DNA from 2 places in the Enterococcus salsurae genome. Region 1 is predicted to be linked to the other one. Evidence: predicted binding sites of a transcription regulator. Region 1 holds the regulator's gene; the other holds the start of a gene.
The links. Region 1 encodes NrdR, which represses ribonucleotide reductase genes. Its sites were predicted from a motif close to ACACNATATATNGTGT; they were not measured.
Positions count from the first base shown of each region.

Region 2: a site for NrdR is predicted at 1,927-1,942, ahead of ACYVRS_RS07110 (deoxynucleoside kinase). Genes of this name have one in related genera too.

Region 1 covers NZ_BAAHWY010000002.1:30,626-33,816, reverse strand. Annotated here, with positions in the region: gene ACYVRS_RS04450 (FusB/FusC family EF-G-binding protein) at 205-846, shown strand; gene nrdR (transcriptional regulator NrdR) at 1,051-1,521, shown strand; gene ACYVRS_RS04440 (replication initiation and membrane attachment family protein) at 1,539-2,912, shown strand; gene dnaI (primosomal protein DnaI) at 2,912-3,191, shown strand, end outside.
Region 2 covers NZ_BAAHWY010000002.1:599,052-602,242, reverse strand. Annotated here, with positions in the region: gene msrA (peptide-methionine (S)-S-oxide reductase MsrA) at 19-849, shown strand; gene ACYVRS_RS07120 (helix-turn-helix domain-containing protein) at 954-1,358, shown strand; gene ACYVRS_RS07115 (GNAT family N-acetyltransferase) at 1,411-1,875, shown strand; gene ACYVRS_RS07110 (deoxynucleoside kinase) at 2,035-2,757, shown strand; gene ACYVRS_RS07105 (DUF421 domain-containing protein) at 2,845-3,191, opposite strand, start outside.

The DNA of each region.
Region 1 (3,191 bases):
CCCGCAGCGACGCGTATCGTTGCGGGTTTCTTTTTGTGCTTTCTTTGCGTTGATTTGACAAAAGATAGTAGAACGTTTATAATCCTAGTGCAATTTATTCAGAAATGTTCAATTAGGTGGTGGTCATCAAATGCAAATTTTCGCATTGTGTCTTAGGGGAAAAGTGTTCGTATAACCGAATCATAAAGAAAAGAGGCCAATCAGATGATCCAACCGAATCAATTCAATGTGATCAAAGAACAAATATTTCAATTGGTACGCACATACCAAACCGTCAATGACCCGCAAACAGTTCGAACAATCGAAGAAATGACCAAAGATGTGGTCAACAGTCAATTCGATTCCGAGGATAGCCAAGCATTGTTGATCGTCAATGAGATGTTCCAACGCGGCTTGAGCATCAAAAAAGCGGAGGCACACTTGTCTGATTTAAAAAACTTTGTTGAACCCTTCAAAGCACCCTCAGTCAAACAAACAGAGAAACTGTTTCGCAAAGTCAAAAAATTAAAAATTCCGGATTTTGAACAATTCGATTTAAAAGAAACGACCTATTTGGCATGGGATGATATTGGCAGTCAAAGCAAATTTATGATTGCCGCTGGCGATGATGGATATACGGCGGTCCATGGACATATGTCCACTGAAGTCAAAAAGGGCATTTGCCCTATCTGTCAGCATGAAGGCAATGTATCCATGTTCCTATCTCTGACGAAATCAAGTGGTGATGGCACCTATACCAAACGCGGCAACTATATTTGTCGCGATAGTCAGCGCTGCAATCAGCAACTGACAGATAAAGCCTTGATCACGGCATTCCTTTCATTGGTCAAGATGAAAGAAAAATAACGAAAAAAGCGACAGGAAATTTTCTGTCGTTTTTTCATTTTGTTTCAAAAAAACAAGGATTCTATTATTTAAATTTTCTATTAAATCAACCAAATAAGCGGTTTTAGCTATTGTACCAATACATTTCATGTTATAATTATCTATATAATTTAATCGCTTTAATCAAGAACGCACACGCGTCTGAGAAAAAAATGGGGTGAAAACATGCAATGTCCAAAATGTCACCATAACAATTCACGGGTCGTTGACAGTCGACAAGCCGATGACGGCCGTGTGATCCGCCGACGCCGCGAATGTGAGAACTGCGGCTACCGCTTTACCACGTTCGAACGAATCGAAGAAGCACCATTGCTTGTCATCAAAAAGAATGGCGCTCGGGAAGAATTTAATCGTGAAAAAATCTTACGGGGCTTGATCCGCTCTGCTGAAAAACGTCCTGTAACGATGGATCAAATGGAAACGATCGTCGACCATGTTGAATCAAGAGTTCGCTCGTTAGGCGAAAACGAAGTTTCCACAACAATGATAGGAGAATTCGTGATGGAAGAATTGGTCGATTTAGATGAGATTGCTTATATTCGTTTTGCCAGCGTCTATCGCCAGTTCAAAGATATGTCTGTCTTCTTAAAAGAGTTGCAAGATATCGTCGAAAAAGCCAAAGAACCACAAGAATAAATGAAGGGGGAAATCACGTGGGCAATCAACTGCCGAATCAAAGCTATCAAGTCTTTAAAAGCCGGCCATTAAGTACGGAAGGCAAAGATGCCCTTATTTTCTTGTATCAACCAATCATTGAAAGTGATGGCTTAGCCCTGTACCTTTCTCTAGCGGCCGATCACCAGTCAGGTACAATTGCAGCCGACACGGCTGAACATGTGATTTTAGATTTGCTGAATGCGATGAATGTCGGCATGCAACGGTTCATGCAAGCCAAGGAAAAGTTGGAGGGGATTGGGTTATTGCGTTCCTTCGAAAAAACGGACCCGCAGCAAGGGACAAGTTACCTCTATCTTCTGCAAGAACCTGTGCATCCTTTGGATTTTTTTCAAGATGAGCTTTATAGCTATCTTTTGCTGAATCGTGTAGGTGAACGCAAGTTCGAACAATTGGTCTCGCTATTCCAACCGCAAAGAGCATCCTTGACATCGTTTCAAGAAACGACGACTTCCTTTACCCAAGCGTACGGTTTAGATCCGAAACGTTTTGCTGCAAGTGAATCCAAGCTGCAATCCGTGCAGCAAGCCTTTCAAGAAGACCAGCAGCCCTTGGCACTAGAAGAAGCTGCGATCGATTGGGATTTCTTATTTTATGAAGCGCAAAGACGCTATATCCGATCAGAAAACTTCACGCCGGCCTTCAAGCAAAAATTATTGATGTACCATGCTTTATACGGCTATGACGTGTTAGAATTATTGGATCTTATGGCAGATCATGTTTCCTTGACAACGGGAGAAGTGGATCAAAAGCGGTTGGAACAGGCAGTGATCAGAAAGTCTCGCCAAACCTTTAGCAAAACGACCCGCAGCGAAGATCCTAAAACAGAATCCCAATTGCGGCGTTTCAATACCTTGAAACAAAATGGTTTTTCTGACAATGACATTCTCTTGATCCAAGAAAGCGAACATACTGCACCCATTCCATTTTTGAAAGCAATCAAGGTTGAAAAAAATAGTTTTATGACGGATTCAGAACAATGGCTGATCAAAAGCTTGGTGGAACGTTCCCCTTTGCCAAATAGTGTCATCAATGTCTTGGTCCATTATGCCTTGGTCGTTCAAAATAATGCTGCACTAAACGGGAGTTATATCAACAACATTGCTGCCCAATGGTCGGAATTGAAGATTGGCACGGCAGAAGATGCAATCAAGCATGTCCGCAACTTGGTCAAGACGGCGAAAGAGAAACGTACGAGACCCCAAACCAATGGCAATCGGATCATTCGCCAAGAAAAGCTGCCGGCTTGGGCGGAATCGCCAGTAGAAGAAGCGACATTGACGCCGGAGCGTCAAGCGGAGTTAGATCGGAAATTACAAAATTATCTGCATAAGAAAGCTGGTGATAAATAATGGAAGATGTGGGGAAAAACCTGAATCATATGTTGGATAAGCGAAATTACCGCAGTCAATTTTCGGCCATGATGTCAGAAGTATTAGAAGATCCAGATGTCAAAGCATTCATCCAAGAAAACCAAGAGGCATTAACAGAAGCGGATATTCAGAAAAGCTATGCCAAATTATATGAGTTCGTACAAGAAAAGCGCAAATTCCGGATCAATGATCCAGGCATGATCGCACCAGGATACGAACCTCGTTTGGCATTGAATTTCCATTTTATCGATGTGACTT
Region 2 (3,191 bases), 570 kb from region 1:
AAGGCGGAGGTGTCAAATGTGGAAACGAATCAAGCTGTTTTGGCCGCTTTATATAATTTGATTTTGGCTACAGGGACACGTGAATGGGAACGCAAGCAGTTGATCCAAGCCAAAAATGCCCTGGAAGCCGATCAGGTACAACAGGGATTGGCTCAGCTTGAGGCTACCTTGCGACCATTGGCCTTGCGGGACAATCTTACGCCTGATGTGATGGATTTTTATCAAGCACTCACGGATCGCAAATCAGCAACTAGGCCACATGCAACACAAGAGGCGCAACGCAATAGCCGCTTAATTGATGGGGAAACGGCCATTTTTGCTGGTGGCTGTTTTTGGTGTATGGTGGAACCTTTTGAAAATCATCCAGGGATCATTTCCGTGTTATCTGGTTATACCGGCGGAAGGGTGGCGCATCCGACGTATGATCAAGTATTGACTGGCAGTACGGGACACGTGGAGGCTGTGGAGATTATTTTTGATCCTGCGATCATCTCTTATCGTGAATTGTTGGCAATTTATTGGGGCGTGACTGATCCAACGGATGCTTTCGGACAGTTTCAAGATCGCGGCAATCATTATCGTCCGATTATTTTTGCGTCGACAAAAAATCAAATGGATGAAGCGATCGCATCGATGGATGCACTGCAACATAAAATCAAGTATGCGCAACCAATCGTGACAGAAATTCTTCCGGCGACAACATTTTGGTCTGCGGAAAATCGGCATCAACAATTTTATTTGAAACAACCAAAGCGCTATCGACAAATCAAACGTACCCGTCAACAGTTGCAACAGTTTAAGCGATGGAAAGCAAGGTTCAAATCGGTTTTTTCGTATAAGAAAAACTGATTTGACTTGTCAAAACCCATTGACAATGGGGCAATATCAACGAGATTGAACAGACAGGCGCAAACCTTTGCGCTATGGTGAAGACAAAGGAGGAATAAGTACGTATGACGCTTGGAGAGACATTGAAGGAGTATCGGCAAGCCAATCATTGGCCGCAAGAAACGATTGCCCAAAAGATGATGGTGACCAGAACCTCTATCTCTAATTGGGAAACGGGTAAAACATTTCCAGATATTGTCAATATTATGAAGTTGAGTACGATCTACGGATGCACGATCGATGATTTAGTGAAAGGAGATAGGAAAAAAATGAAAAAAACTTTTCGAACAATGACCTATGGTGCCGGTATCAAAGATGGGACGATGCGCTTGAAAATCGAAACAGATGCCACGAAGTTTTTCCCGCGGGGCGTTGAGGTAAAGGCAAATGTGGATATGGAAACTGGAGAGGTTGTTTTCTTTGTCGAGCAAAATGATTTGGATAAAATCAAACAATCGCTGGATGAATAATCAAATAGATGTTACTTTATAAGTCAATCGTAGATATAGGAGTGGGGAAATCATGTGTATGACTTTCAGCGCCTGTACACAATCTGATGCGCTATTTTTGGCGAATGTATTAAAAAAATCTTTTGATTCAGACAGTGAAATGGCTTTTGGAAAAGGAACAAGGCTAGGGCCGCCGGGATATGATGACGGTACATTATGCAAAAAAATTATGAGCAATCATGCATTGAAAAAGTTGGTAATATCCTATGGGAAAGAACGCTGCGGTATATTGGTTTATGAAGATGGTGATCCATCTATCATCCATTACTTTTGTTTAGATCCAGTTTTTATAGGAAAAGGACTAGGTACCCGCATTTGGGAAACATTTGAGAGAAATAAAACTGGTATTTGGCAACTGGAAACGCCAGCTTTTTCACTAAGAAACCATCATTTTTATATAAAGTTAGGATTTAAACAAATTGGAGAAAAAAGGTATGGACCTGAAGCAACCGCTTTTGTCTTTGAAAAACATTTGTAGGTCATTTTTATACAAGATATAGTGAATGATTACTCATAATCTTCTTTTTACTTACTATATGTAGTGTTTACTTTTTTCATATAACGTGTAAAATAGCATGTGAGGTTTAGCAGAATAGAACCAAATCATCAGATAGAAGCGAATATGGACAAAGGATGGATGCGTGTGTTATTGATTGCAGGTACGATAGGTGCAGGGAAAAGTAGTTTGACCGATTTCTTATCAAAGAAAATGGCGTCAAAACCCTTTTATGAAAATGTGGAAGACAATGATGTATTGCCGTTATTTTACTCGAATCCGGAACGGTATGCTTTTTTGTTGCAGATTTTCTTCTTGAACAAAAGTTTTTTGGGGATGCGAGAAGCGTTATCCAATGATGACAACGTGATCGATCGTTCAATTTATGAGGATAGTTTGATGTTCCATCTGAATGCCGATCTAGGACGTATCGCCCCGCTGGAAGTGGAGCAGTATGATAACTTATTGAATACCATGCTGAAAGAATTAGAAGAATCTTCTCCTGAAAAACATCCAGATTTGATGGTGCATATCAAGGTTTCTTTAGATACTATGATTGCGCGGATCAACAAACGAGGCCGCGCGTATGAACAAGTGGCGAATGACCCAACACTATATGCGTATTATAAAGAACTCAATCAACGTTATGATGCTTGGTATGAAGCATTTGATGTTTGTCCTAAAATGCAAATTGATGGGGATCAATTGGATTTTGTGGACAATGAAGAGAATCTATCCATCATTTTAGAGATGATCCAAGAAAAATTGGCCGCACTCCGAACCGAAAAGCAAGCAGGCCGCTATTGCACAGATCATGCATTGGCAAAAGGCGATTTTTCTGAGGAAACAATCGTAAATAATTGAAGAATAAAGCTTAAATCGTATGAATCATATGAGAAGAGACACGCAGACCAGTTTGAGGTCTGCGTGTCTTTTGTCGATCAAAAGCGATCAGGTAGATTCATAACTATATAGTTTCAATGAACCGGATAAATACTCCCCTAAATAGATTGCAGAGATCCGCTCAAAACCTTGCGCTTGGACTTGCTTTTCTAACCAATCGATATCTTGATCAATCAATTCAAGCACGTCAAAATTAGGCAAGCCGTCTACAATAATAGGGTAGCGGATATTCTCATCACCAAACTCTATGATCGTCAACTGTCCATTTTGCTCGAGAACAGCCCGTTTGACTTTTTCGACCTCGTAAATGCCGGCAGACCGTAGTTTGAACATGAGTTCATTGGCTGACAAACCATTTTTTAAACATTCTTTGAGGTTGACCTTGCCATTTTCAA